DNA from 4 places in the Micromonospora sp. NPDC093277 genome. Region 1 is predicted to be linked to each of the others. Evidence: riboswitches for the same ligand, from Rfam matches in the RefSeq annotation. Region 1 holds a riboswitch; each other region holds the start of a gene.

Region 1 (3,353 bases):
CCAACGTCGTCGGGCACGGCGTGGCGCTGGCGAGGAGCCGTTCGATGCGGCCGAGCCGGCTGGTGACTTCCTCGAGCTGATACCTCAGGCGGGTGACTCGCGCCTCGCTGGCCCCTACCTGCCGCCGTGAGGCGTCCAACCGCTCGAAATCGATGGGCCGCAGTACGACCATCTCCTCACCGTCGATGACCATGACCTGGTGGTCTATCCTGCGGCGCACCCGCCACCCCTTCATTCGCCCCGTCACGCCCGATACCAGCGAACCACGCCGCGAGGCCCGGCCCGCTCCTGCATCCGCAGGATGGGAGACGGCCGGGCCCACCAGGCGCGCCGCGGTCACCCGATAGCGCTCTATCCGTGGGTATGCCACGCCGAGCAGCGCGTGCCCGGCGAGGTGCCCGCCTTTACCAGCGGTAAAGGCGGACACCGCTGACCCTCAGCCGCCCAGGGCGTGGCGATGCCGGCCCCGGGCGGTGCGCTACGGCCTCACCGGCCGGCGCTGACCGCTGCCTTGTCCGCTGGGACCGTGTGCACGTGCCTACGAGGTCCGACGAGCGCGCCGAAGAGCAACCCCAGCACGGTCCAGGTGACGAGTTGGGTGCCGAGTGAGGCGAGCCGGAAATTCCAGAGCACGAGGGCGGGGAAGCCGTCGGGGACCTCGCTGATCGTAGGAAGGGTGAACTCGACGATAGCGATTAATGCTACGTATGCCCCAATGGCGGCGATATTGGCGTTCCAGCCGCCGTAGCGAGGACCAAGCCAACGCCCGAGGGAGAGGGCGAGGAGTCCGCCGGCGACCGCGATCACGATCATGAGGAAATACAGGCCGGTGCGCTGGCCAAGCGAGTCCGGGCTGCCGGTGGCCGGCGGGTTGGCCGGATACTTGAGGAAAGGTACGAGCGCGACGGTCACGAAGCCACCGAGTGCGACGAGAGCGGCGGTCGCGCGGGGGCTGAAGCGGCCGATCCGGCCGTACGCGACAGCGAAGGCAAGGGCGAACAGGCCGCCGAGCGCGACGCCGTACACCAGCGTGCCCGTGGCCAGGCCGACCGTGCTTTGGATGGTGCGGCTGACCAGTTCGGGCTCATCGCCGTGGTCGTGCCCGCCGGCGTGTGCGGACTCGAAGTCGATGGCCTGCCCGACCGGACCCTCTCCGAAGAGGGTGGCGAACACGAAGGCGGCGGCACCGGCGGCGAGGCCGACGATCATGCCCCGCACAAGCAGCATGCGTGTGGACAACACGGAATCTCCCACCGCTCTCAGTGGCAGGGGAAGCCGAGCAGATGGCGACCGTCGTGCACGAACTCGTGCACCGTCGAGCCGGAGAACACGGAGAGCACACCCTGTTCCACGCCGACGAAATACAGCAGCACGACCGCGAGCACCGCGCCGAAGACAGCCCAGGGCATGATCTGGCGCAACGGGATGGGGGCCGGAAGGGGTACGGCGGCGGGGGTGGGCAGTGACACGTCGGCCATGACAGGACCTCCTTGGGATCAACGCGTCCCATAGCGGGTTTGGCGACGGGGAGGGTCTGACTCCCGGTCATGTGGGCTCGAGCCCTCGACCGGTTACAGTGGCGCGACCGTGCCGGAGTCTCACCGGCTTCCTCCACCATCACGCTGTGCCCCGGACGCTACGGCCGACGGCCCAGCAGTGTCAACGTGCGGAATGAACCCGATCTGTAGATCACTTCGACGGACCCAGTGGCATCAAGGCGTGGGAGGTCAAATGGTATGAGCAGTCGCCTCGTACTGGTCAGCCACGCACCCACCGCAGCCACTCGGGCCGCCGCCTTCCCCCAAGGCGAGCCGCTCGACGCGCACGGGTTGGCCGACGCGACCGCACTCGCCGGCATGCTGCCGCGCGCCGACGAGGTCCGCTGCGGACCGGCGCTGCGCTGTGTGCAGACCGCCGCCGCTCTCGGGCTCGTGCCAAGTATCGATGAGGGGCTGCGCGACGCCGATCTCGGCCGCTGGGCCGGCCGCACGCTGGACGATGTCGCGGCCGCCGAACCGGATGCGGTTGCGGCCTGGTTGACCGACGCGGCCGCAGCCCCGCACGGCGGCGAGTCTCTGCACGACCTGCTCGACCGGGCTGGCCGCTGGCTTGGCGCCTTGCCCGGTTCCGTGCGGACGCTCGTCGCGGTCACCCACCCGATGGTGATCCGCGCCCTGATCGTGAACGCGATAGGCGCCGCACCTGCCTCGTTCTGGCGGATCGACATCGCACCCCTCACCGGGACCATCCTGCGGGGCGGCTCCGGGCGCTGGACGGTGCGGATGACGGCAGGTCCGCTGGACGACCGGTAGCGGCCTTGTCGTTCTCCCGTTCACGAGTCGCGTGGGCGTCTGCCGTCAACCGGCATGCCGTCGCGCAGGTGTTCGTCGGTGATACGGACGGCGAGGTCTGCGTCGACCTGTTCGTACCAGGTGTCGTCGGGATACACGACGACGAGCGGGCCGAGGTTGCACGGGAACAGGCAGCCGGTCGCGGTGACCAGGACGTCGTCGTCGCCGAGGCCGTGCTCCTTCAGCCGGTTGCCGAGGGCGGCGGCGACGTGGTCGGCACCGTATGCGGTGCAGCGCGGCCCACGGCAGACCAGCACGTGCCGGCGGTGGCGGGTGATCTGTGACCAGGCCGGGCTGCGGAATGGTCCGGGGATGCCGTCGAGCCGGGTGCGCTCGCCGGCGATGGCATCGTTGACTGCCGTGACCAGCGCGGGCTGCGTCGCCAGCGGCGCGGCGACAAGGATCCGTGTCTGCCGGTCCCGTGTGATGCGCCAGTGGGCGACCGCGCGGCGGATCCAGATGTCGAGGTACCGGTCGGGCGGTACGTGGGTGGCCACGAGCAGAACTTCGCCATCCTCCGGTACGGCATCGAGGGCTGCATGCAGGGATGGCTCGGCGCCGTCGAGGAAACACGCCGCCACTGGTACGCCCGTAGCCTCGGCGACCGCCGCGGCGAGGCGATGGATCGCGTCATGGCCGCCGTGGTGGGTCGCCCCGCGTGAGACGAGCAGGACCTTCATGCTGCCGGTGCCCGGTAGGTGATGACCGTGCGTCCGTCATGCACGGTGACGTCAGCGTCCACGGCGTACACGTCGGCGAGCAGCGCAGGCGTCAGCACGCCGACAGGCGGTCCGGAGGCGACGACCCGGCCGTGGTGCAGCACCACCACGAGGTCGCAGAACATCGCGGCCAAGTTGAGGTCGTGCAGTGCGGCGAGGGTGGTGACGCCGCTGCGGCGGACCAGGTGCAGCAGCTGCAACTGGTGGCCGATGTCGAGATGGTTGGTGGGCTCGTCGAGCAGGAGCAGTTGCGGCTCCTGGGTCAGCGCTCGGGCAAGCTGCA
Region 2 (3,353 bases), on a different contig from region 1:
GTGGCCAGCCAGTCGACGCCGGGGTTTTCCATGATGAACAGACCGCGCGGCGCGATCATGCCGATGATCTGGTGGGTGTCGATGGGCAGGTTGTTCGGGTTGCCGGTGAAGGAGCTGAACGCGTCGCCGAGCCAGGGCTGCTCGCTGTAGGCGCTGGAGAGCGGCTGCGCGCCCGACTCGCCGGCGATGCCGCGGAAGATCGGCACACCGCCGCTACCGGACTCGATCGGCATGGTCAGGGCGATGCGCTGGTCGAAGGCGCCGATGGCGAAGGTGCCCTTGCCGTAACGGGAGCAGCCGGTGACGCCGATGGAACTGGGCCTGATGATGCTGCCGCCGGACTGCTCGACGACGTCGATGATGCGGCTGACGCCCCACGCCCAGGCGGCCAGGATGCCGGTGCTGCTGGTGTTGCCGTAGATGGTGTAAAAGGCGCCCTGCTTGTTGTTACGCGCCGTGCCCTCCTTGCCGACGGCGAGCGGGTCGTAGTTGATGATCGCTACGCCGGCGCCGAGGATGGTGGAGGTGTCCGCGCCGAGCCCGCCCACGACGACGACGGCCGGGAAGGGTCCGCTGCCGCTGGGCAGTTGGACGCTCGCCGAGAAGCTCGCGTTCTTGCCGTTGTGGCTGACGTTGACCGTGATGTTGCTGTTGGAGACCGTGCCGGTGACGCTCGTCGGCTTTGCCGGCTTGCTGCCGTAGACATACTGCTCGGCCAGCTTCTTGATCTCCGCTCGACGGCACCGCCAGTCGGAAGTGGTGGTGATGCGTGTGCCGTTGATCCTGGTGAAGGGGTCGGGCAGCTGCGAGTTCGAGGTCAGTGTGGCCGAGCCGACCTGGCAGTCGGCACCATCGTCCTCGACGGCGGCGAGGGCGGGCCGGACGGTCGCCACGATCGCGACGAGTCCCGCGACGAGGGACAGCGCGGCCAGGATGGCGATCCTCGCTTGCATCTTCAGGCGTCCTAAGGTGACGGCCACAAGGGCTCCTTCCCGGGAACGGCGGTGGGGAAACGACCGTGATGGATGCACACGGAAGTCCTAAAAGCCTCACGCCGTTCACTGAAGCGTGTCAATGGGTTACCCGCCTGAAACACTTTCGGGCGACGGGCGGCCGACACCGGAGGAGCCCCACCGGCGGAGCGGGTCAGGAGGTGGGGTGCACCAGTTCGACCAGGATGCGGGCACGACCGCGCCGGCGGCGTCGAGTGCGACGCGTTCGTTGCCGGCCTGCTCATAGCCCAGCAGCGGTATCAGTGTCGCTCCATCCGAAACGCCCCACATGCCGTGGGCGGCAAAGAACCCGGGGACGGGCACGCCGACCACAGAGCTCATTGAGCGATACGATGGGCGGTGGTGTTGGTTCGCCGGGCCCAGAACGGGCGCGGCGTCGTAAGAGGGAACCCGGTGTGAATCCGGGACTGCCCCGCAGCGGTGAGTGGGAACGACCGCCGTCATCAAGCACTGGACCGTGAGGTCTGGGAAGCGACGGCCAGTAGGCGACCATGCTGGTCACGCCCGCGAGTCCGAAGACCTGCCCGCACCGCGCACACCGCCCGGTGTGCGCCGCCGACGGTCTCTCGGGACGACCGGGCGGAGCCGGCATGTCGCCGTCCCCTCCCTCCCGGTCGTCGTGGGAGTCCTCGGGCACCCTCGAGGGAAGGAATCTGATGACTATCCCGTTCGGTCAGAGCACCGTGCTCGGCTATCCACGGATCGGCGGCAACCGTGAACTCAAGAATGCCGTCGAGGCCTACTGGGCGGGCCGGATCGACGCCGCCGAGTTGGCGACTGTCGCCGCTCAACTGCGGGCCCAGGTCTGGCAGACCCTACGCGACGCCCGCCTGGACGCCATCCCGTCCAACACGTTCTCCTACTACGACCACATGCTCGACACCGCGGTGGCCGTCGGCGCCGTCCCGCAGCGTTTCGCCCGGCTCGGCCTGGCCGACCTGGACACCTATTTCGCCATGGCTCGAGGCGTCGATGCCGAGCCGCCGCTGGAACTGACGAAGTGGTTCGACACGAACTACCACTACCTGGTCCCCGAGATCGGCCGCGGCACCCCCTTCGCGGCGAACACCGTCAAGGCACTGCAGGAATACCGTGAGGCCCGCGAGCTGGGCATCGAGAGCCGGCCGGTGCTGGTCGGGCCCGCCACCTTCCTGCTGTTGGCGAAGCCCTCCGCGCCCGGCGAACAACCTTCGACCGGTTGCCGGACCTGGTCGAGGTGTACGCCGACATCCTGCGGGCCCTCGCCGACAGCGGCGTGCGGTGGGTGCAGTTGGACGAGCCCGCCTACGTGGCCGACCGCAGCGGCGCCGAGATCGACGCGCTGCGCGAGGCGTACACCCGGCTGTGCGCGACCGATCGGCGGCCGGCGATCTTCGTCGCCACCTACTTCGGAGAGCTCGGCGACGCACTGCCCGCCCTGCTGGACACGCCGATCGAGGCCCTCGGCCTGGACCTCGTGGCCGGTCGGGACAACCTGCAACAGCTCGCCGCTGCGGGTCATCTGCGCGGCAAGACCATCGTGGCCGGGCTCGTGGACGGCCGCAACGTCTGGCGTACCGACCCGCGCGCGGCGGTGGCGGCCGGCGCCGCGGTCACCGGACTCGCCGACCAGGTCGCGGTCTCCACGTCGTGTTCGCTGCTGCACGTGCCGGTGGACCTCTCCGCCGAGACCGCGCTCGACCCCGAGTTGCGCCGTCGGCTGGCCTTCGCGCGGCAGAAGGTGGATGAGGTCGTCCTGCTCGGCCGCGCCCTGCGCGACGGCACCACGTCCCTGCCCGAGCCGGTTCCTCCCGCCCCCGCAGCCTGGCGCGACGACACCGTCCGGGGTCGGCTCGCCGCGCTGCGCCCGGTGGACCGGCAGCGTGGCGCCTATTCGCGGCGCGCGGCGGCTCAGCAGGCCCGGCTGGGCCTGCCGCCGCTGCCGACCACGACCATCGGCTCGTTCCCGCAGACCGGCGAGCTGCGCCGGGCGCGTGCCGAGCACCGGGCCGGCCGGCTCGACGATGCCGGCTACACGCAGCGGATGCGCGCCGAGGTCGAGCAGGTCATCCGCCTTCAGGAGCGGCTCGGGCTGGACGTGCTCGTGCACGGTGAGCCGGAACGCAACGACATGGTCCAGTACTTCGGTGAGCAACTGGCCGGCTTCGCCGCCACCGAGCACGGGTGGGTGCAGTCCTACGGCTCTCGCTGCGTCCGTCCGCCGATCATCCACGGCGACGTGGCCCGCAAGGCGCCCATGACGCTCGCCTGGTCCACCTATGCGCAGTCGCTGACCGAGCGCCCGGTCAAGGGCATGCTCACCGGCCCGGTGACGATCCTGGCGTGGTCGTTCGTCCGGGC
Region 3 (3,353 bases), on a different contig from region 1:
GACCACCCCGGCACGGGTGCCGTAGCGAGCGGCGTTGGCCAGGACGAACATCATGTCGGGGCCGGGGGTGACCATGAGGACGGTGATCGCGGCGAGGTAGCCGGCGACGGTCGCCGCGGACAGTCCGAGCATGTCTCAGTCCTCCTCGGCGCCGTCGAGCAGGGCCCGCCGCAACGCCAGCCGGTGCTCGCGGCGGATCTGCGCCTCGCGGTAGCGGCGCTGGTCCTCGTCGGTCTGCGGCAGCAGCGGCGGGACGACACGGGGTTGGCCGTCGTCGTCGACCGCGACCATGACCAGGTGCGCGGTCGCCACATCGACCGGCGGTACCGCTCGGTCCCACCTGTCCGCGCTCACCTTGACGGCGACCTCCATCGAACTGCGACCAGCCCAGGTGATCCGGGCGTCGACGTGGACGACGTCACCGACCCGTACCGCGCGGAGGAAGGCGGTCTCGTCGATAGCGGCGGTGACCGCAGGTCCGTCGGAGTGCCGTGCGGCGACCACCCCGGCGACGGAGTCGATGAGGTTGAGGATCCGCCCTCCGTGCACGGTGCCCATCAGGTTGGTGTGGTGCTGGTCCATGATCTGCGACATGGTCAGGCGCGAGGCCGACGGCGGCCGGCCGGCGAGTGTGGTGGTGTCGTGCATGGGTCGTCCGTCCTCGGGAAGCAGACCGCCGGACCGGCCGGAGCGCACGTCGAGGACACGCCCCATGGCGTGTCACCCGCACGACCCGCCCGCGAGGTCGACGGCAGCGCACACCCCTCGTGTGCGCAGCGCGGGCAGGTCTTCGGACTCGCGGGCGCGGCCGGACGTGCCGGTCTCCTACTGGCCGTCGCTTCCCAGGCCATGGGCGGCCCAGTGCCGATGACGGCGGTCGTTCCCACTCACCGCTGCGGGGCAGTCCCGGACTCCCACCGGGTTCCCTCTTACGACGCCCGGTCAGGGACCGGGCGAACCAGCGCCGTTCTCCACCCTACAAGGCTCCGACCGATCGTTCGGTCGTGCCGGAGCCGGCTGTGAGCCACGTCCCTCGCCCGAACCGCCGGCTCAGCTCACCGAACCCCGAGCGCGTGTCGACATCGATCAACGCCTTGCTGTTATCCAGGTGACGCCCGTCGAGGATTGACGTTGGCGAAGAGCGTGTGTTGCGATGGGGTGCTCCAGCATCAGGGGAAGCCGGTCAAATTCCGGCACTGGCCCGCAACCGTAGGTCCCGTCAGGGACGAGTCGGATTACCTGGCTGGAGGTGCCACGTCAGCGTCGTCGAGGTCACGGCGCGGGCATCGCGCCGGGGAGCCGGTTCGGGGTCCGCGTCTGCGCCGCTCACCCCTGGAAGAGTGCGTCATGCCGGTTCCCGCCCGCCGATCATCCCGCCTGTGGGCTTCCCTCGCGACACTGATCACGCTCGGCATCACCACGGTCGTGGTGTCCGTGCCGGCCGCGGCTGACCCGATCGAGTCGTGTACACCGGCCAACGGCGCCGTCGTCGCTGTCGATTTCCGCCCCTGGGGCGGTCAGGTGCTGCGTGGTTGTGACGCCACGCCGACCACAGGTTTCGATCTGTTGCACGAGGCGGGTTTCACCACCACCGGGACTGTCCACGACGGACCCGGATTCATCTGCCGGATCGGCAACGCCACCTTCGAAGCGGGCACCCAGTACCCCAAGCCCGACCAGGAGGCGTGCACGCTGACCCCACCCGCGACGGCCTACTGGTCCTACTGGTTCGCCCCACCCGGCCAGCGAACCTGGACCTACAGCCCGCTGGGCGCCATGGCCAAGGTGCCCGGCCACGGCGAGGTGCAGGCCTGGGTCTACGGCGGCACCGACGTGGGCGGCACCACGGGTCAGCCGACCTTCACCCCGGATGAGGTCCGCGCTGCCGGCACCACCCCGCCTGCGACCGCCACACCCACCATCGGGCCCGGCGGCCCCGGTGCCCAGCCCACCCCGGCCCAGATCGCCGCCGCGACCGCCTTCCTGGCCGGGAATCTGACCGACGGCGATCACGTGTACGACGCCGATTGGGAGACGGTCGACTTCACCCGCACCATCGTCGTGGCCACCGCGCTCGCCGCCGCGGGTGGTCAGGATCCCGCGCTGGCGAAGCTGCTCGACTACCTCGCCGCGCACGTCGACGCGGCAGTCTTCCCCGACGGCGCTGCCGCGCCCCCGAATCAGTACAACGCCGCCAGCCTGTCGCTGCTCGTCACGATCACCGGTGGCGATCCGCACACGTTCGGTGGACGCGACCTGACGGCGGTGCTCACCGACCGGGTGTGTACTGCCCTCGACCCGTTGGCAGGCTGCGCGGCCGCGGGAGACTTCGCCGGATCCTCGTCCCCGTCGGCACACGCGACAGCACTGCTGGCGCTGCGCCGCGCCGGGATCACCCCTCCGGCGTCGACGGTCGAGCGGCTGCTGCAGTGGCAGTGCGCCGGCGGCGGATTCGCTGATTCCCTGATCGCTCCTGGCGAACTGTGCACGCAGGACCCGGCGAACACCGGGACGGCGCTTCTCGCGTTGACCGTTCTCGGTGGCCACGACGCCGCGATTACCGCTGCCAGGCAGTACCTGACCGGAGCGCAGCAGCCCGGCGGCGGCTTCCTGCCCTACGTCGGTGCCGCCGCGCCCGAGACGTATGTGACGGCTCTCGCGGCGCAAGGGCTGATCGCGACCGCCGCCACCCAACCGGCTGCCGAGGCGATCGCCTTCCTCACCGCACGCATCACCGGCGACGGAGGACTCGCGGCGGACACCACGATCACCGAATCCGACCTGGTGGCAACCTCGGGGGCGGTCGCCACGCTGGCCGGAGGCAACCTCGCGACTCTGAGTCACCCGCTCGGCGGCGAGCCACCACAGGGCCCCACACCAGACCTCGCCAAGGGGGTGGAGTGGCTCGTCGGGCCGAAGCAGCTCATCGACGGCCGATATTATGAGTCGTTCCCTGGCTACCCCGACTTCGGCCTCTCCATCGACGGTGCGTTCGCCTTGGCCGCGACGGGGCGAGATGACTCGAAGCTGCGGGCGATCATCGAGTTCATCCGCGGTGGCGGCAAGGTCGGCGACAGCGAGTTCACGGTGGACAGCTGGCTGGGCGTCGGCACCTCGTACCCGTCGGGTGGCGCGATCGGCAAGGTTGCGCTCCTCGCCCAGGCCAGCGGCTATGATCCACGATCTTTCGGCGGCCATGACCTCATCGCCGCCCTCCGTGACATCACCTGCACCGGTGTTGACGCCGCCACGGGCTGTGCCGGGAAGGGAAACTACCGCTACGCCACCTCGGTGTTCTCGCAGGCTCTCGGGATCATGGCGCAGCTGCGGGCCGGGCAGCAGCAGGACGCGAC
Region 4 (3,353 bases), on a different contig from region 1:
AGGCGAGGGCGGCCTGCAGATCCTTGACGGAGGCGCGTCGGTACGGATGGATAGGCGTACTCATGTGACACCAGTACGCCCACCGAGAGGACTCCCATGACATATCCACGCCTGCGCGCTGCCACGATAGCCACGGTCGCACTGGTGGCCGCCGGATCTGCGGTGGCACCGGAAGCGGCCGGCGCGGCACCGGGCAACCCTGGCGCCCCCCGTTACTCGGCCGGCGCGCCGAGCATCGGCGACCCCTACTTCCCGGACCAGGGCAACGGCGGGTACGACGTCCAGCACTACGACCTCGACTTCTCGTACGACCCGGCGACCCGGTTCATGGACGCCACCGCCACCATCACCGCGGTCGCCACACAGGACCTCGACCAGTTCAACCTCGACTTCCGCGGCCCGGAAATCTCCTCGCTGACGGTCAACGGGCACGCACACGCCTTCACCCGCGACGGTCAGGAACTGGTCGTCACCCCGCGCCCGAAGCTCAAGGCCGGGCAGACGTTCACCGTGGTGGTGAAGTACGCCGGCGTACCGGCCGTGATCACCGACCCGGACGGGTCGATCGAAGGCTGGGTGCCGACCGACGACGGCGCCTTCGTCGCCGGTGAGCCGCAGGGCACGCCGGCCTGGCTGCCCACCAACGACCACCCGACCGACAAGGCCACCTTCCGCTTCACGGCCAAGGTGCCGGAGGGGCTCACCGCCGTCGGCAACGGGCAGCTCCTCTCCCAGGAGACCAGCGACGGCTGGACCACCTTCGTCTGGGACTCGACCGAGCCGATGGCCAGCTACCTGGCGACGATCACCATCGGCAACTTCGTGGTGACCGAGACGACCACGGCGGGCGGGGTCCCGGTGTACATCGCGGTCGACCCCCGGCAGGTCGCCGGCTCGGCCAGCGCCGTCTCCCAGCTCCCGAAGATGATCGACTTCTTCTCCTCGAAGTTCGGCCCGTACCCGTTCGCCTCGACCGGCGCGATCATCGACCGGGCCCCGAACGTGGGCTACGCCCTGGAGACGCAGACCAAGCCGATCTTCTCCGGCGCGGCGAGCGTCAGCACCATGGCGCACGAGCTGGCCCACCAGTGGTACGGCGACAGCGTGTCGCCGGAGCGCTGGTCGGACATCTGGCTCAACGAGGGTTTCGCCACGTACGCCCAGTGGATGTACACCGAGTACAACGGCGGCGCGTCGGTCGCGTCGACCTTCAACAGCAGCAGCAACTACGGTCGGGCCGCGTCGTCGTCGTTCTGGCAGACGGTCCTCGCCGACCCGGGCCCGGTGGACATGTTCAGCAGCATCCCGTACAACCGGGGCGCGATGACCCTGCACGCGCTGCGCGGCAAGGTCGGCGACGAGACCTTCTTCCGCATCCTCCGCGAGTGGGCGGCGGGCAACCGCTACAGCCACGCCTCGACGGCCGACTTCATGGCGCTGGCCGAGAAGGAATCCGGGCAGAACCTCGGCACCTTCTTCGACGTGTGGCTGTACCAGAAGGGCAAGCCCACGACCTGGTGACACCGGCGGGCCCCGCGACCCTTCGGTCGCGGGGCCACCGCGGTGAGACGAAGCCGACACACCGACGCGACATCTGGTGTTGCTCGGGTGGCGGCACAACCATATATGGTGTCTGACGCAGCTGGTTCGACCGTCCTTCCAGGGCGGCCGAGGCAAGAGGGAACCCGGTGGGAATCCGGGACTGCCCCGCAGCGGTGAGTGGGAACGACCGCCGTCATCAGCACTGGACCTGTGGTCCGGGAAGCGACGGCCAGTAGGAGACCGGTTCCGGCCGGTCGTGCCCGCGAGTCCGAAGACCTGCCAGCGCGTCGCACGCCCTCGACGGGGCGCGCGACGGTCCGAGGCCGCGCGGGACGGCCGACGCCACCGGGCACCGCCACGCCGGCACGTGCCCGCCGGTGTCCGCACCCGCGCGCCGAGGACCATCCGGTCCCGAGCTCGCGAGGAGTGCGTAGTGACAGTCACCGAGGTTCACCCGGCCGCCGGCGCGGTGCCGGGCGAAGCCGCCCCGCCCGGGCAGCGCCGCCCGCAGATGCACGTCCGCAAGCGCAACGGCGACAGCGAACCGGTCGACGTCAACAAAATCGTCCGCGCGGTCGAACGGTGGACCGACGGCCTCACCGACGTCGACCCGCTGCGGGTGGCGACCCGCACCATCAGCGGCCTCTACGACGGTGCGAGCACCGACGAACTGGACCGGCTGTCCATCCAGACCGCGGCCGAGCTGATCGGCGAGGAACCGCAGTACTCGCGCCTGGCCGCCCGCCTGCTGGCCGGATACGTCGACAAGGAGGTACGCGGGCAGGGCATCGCCTCGTTCAGCCAGGCGATCCGGCGCGGACACGCCGAGGGGCTGATCGGTGACGAGACCGCCACCTTCGTCGCGGCCCACGCGCGCAAGCTCGACGACGCCGTCGACCCGGCGGGGGACCTGCGGTTCGAGTACTTCGGGTTGCGCACCGTCTACGACCGGTACCTGCTGCGGCACCCGACCAGCCGGCTGGTGCTGGAGACGCCGCAGTACTGGCTGCTGCGGGTGGCCTGCGGGCTGTCGCGTACCCCCGGCGAGGCGATCGACTTCTACCGGCTGATGTCCAGCCTGGCGTACCTGCCCAGCTCACCGACGCTGTTCAACTCCGGCACCCGGCACACCCAGATGTCGTCCTGCTACCTGGTCGACTCCCCACGCGACGAGCTGAACTCCATCTACCAGCGCTACGCGCAGGTGGCCAACCTGTCCAAGTTCGCCGGCGGCATCGGCATCGCGTTCTCCCGGGTCCGCTCCCGGGGCGCGCTGATCCGCGGCACCAACGGGCAGTCGAACGGCATCGTGCCGTGGCTGCGGACGCTGGACGCGAGCGTCGCGGCGGTGAACCAGGGCGGCCGGCGCAAGGGCGCGGCCTGCGTCTACCTGGAGCCGTGGCACCCGGACGTCGAGGAGTTCCTCCAGCTTCGCGACAACACCGGCGAGGACGCCCGGCGTACCCACAACCTGAACCTGGCCAACTGGATTCCGGACGAGTTCATGCGCCGGGTCGAGGCGGACGCGATGTGGTCGCTGTTCGACCCGGACGAGGTGCCCGAGCTGCCGGACCTGTGGGGGGCGGAGTTCGACGCCGCGTACCGGGCGGCGGAGGCGCAGGGACGCTTCGTGCGGCAGGTGCCCGCCCGGGAGCTGTACGGGCGGATGATGCGGACGCTCGCGCAGACCGGCAACGGGTGGATGACGTTCAAGGACGCGGCCAACCGGCTGTGCAACCAGACCGCCGAGCCGGGCAACGTGGTGCACCTGTCGAACCTGTGCACCGAGATCATCGAGGTGTCCAGCGACG

Evidence for each region. A riboswitch is a leader RNA that binds a small molecule or an ion and turns the genes downstream of it on or off. The one in region 1 is predicted to bind cobalamin.
Region 2: linked by a shared signal. The riboswitch ahead of ACIRG9_RS21025 (hypothetical protein) and the one ahead of ACIRG9_RS26855 (CbtB domain-containing protein) in region 1 are both predicted to bind cobalamin.
Region 3: linked by a shared signal. The riboswitch ahead of ACIRG9_RS07585 (prenyltransferase/squalene oxidase repeat-containing protein) and the one ahead of ACIRG9_RS26855 (CbtB domain-containing protein) in region 1 are both predicted to bind cobalamin.
Region 4: linked by a shared signal. The riboswitch ahead of ACIRG9_RS05560 (ribonucleoside-diphosphate reductase subunit alpha) and the one ahead of ACIRG9_RS26855 (CbtB domain-containing protein) in region 1 are both predicted to bind cobalamin.

What each region holds. Positions count from the first base shown of each region.
Region 1 covers NZ_JBIWJO010000014.1:176,506-179,858, forward strand. Annotated here, with positions in the region: gene ACIRG9_RS26850 (CbtA family protein) at 487-1,227, opposite strand; gene ACIRG9_RS26855 (CbtB domain-containing protein) at 1,260-1,478, opposite strand; cobalamin riboswitch at 1,510-1,647, opposite strand; gene ACIRG9_RS26860 (histidine phosphatase family protein) at 1,737-2,312, shown strand; gene ACIRG9_RS26865 ((2Fe-2S) ferredoxin domain-containing protein) at 2,333-2,848, opposite strand; gene ACIRG9_RS26870 (hypothetical protein) at 2,837-3,013, shown strand; gene ACIRG9_RS26875 (ABC transporter ATP-binding protein) at 3,028-3,353, opposite strand, start outside.
Region 2 covers NZ_JBIWJO010000009.1:140,749-144,101, reverse strand. Annotated here, with positions in the region: gene ACIRG9_RS21030 (cellulose-binding protein) at 1-953, opposite strand, end outside; cobalamin riboswitch at 1,343-1,556, shown strand; partial or broken gene ACIRG9_RS21025 (hypothetical protein) at 1,604-2,128, shown strand; gene metE (5-methyltetrahydropteroyltriglutamate--homocysteine S-methyltransferase) at 2,212-3,353, shown strand, end outside.
Region 3 covers NZ_JBIWJO010000002.1:647,848-651,200, reverse strand. Annotated here, with positions in the region: gene ACIRG9_RS07595 (LysE family translocator) at 1-132, opposite strand, end outside; gene ACIRG9_RS07590 (acyl-CoA thioesterase) at 136-648, opposite strand; cobalamin riboswitch at 764-978, opposite strand; cobalamin riboswitch at 1,130-1,262, shown strand; gene ACIRG9_RS07585 (prenyltransferase/squalene oxidase repeat-containing protein) at 1,348-3,353, shown strand, end outside.
Region 4 covers NZ_JBIWJO010000002.1:207,048-210,400, forward strand. Annotated here, with positions in the region: gene ACIRG9_RS05555 (M1 family metallopeptidase) at 97-1,521, shown strand; cobalamin riboswitch at 1,627-1,841, shown strand; gene ACIRG9_RS05560 (ribonucleoside-diphosphate reductase subunit alpha) at 2,012-3,353, shown strand, end outside.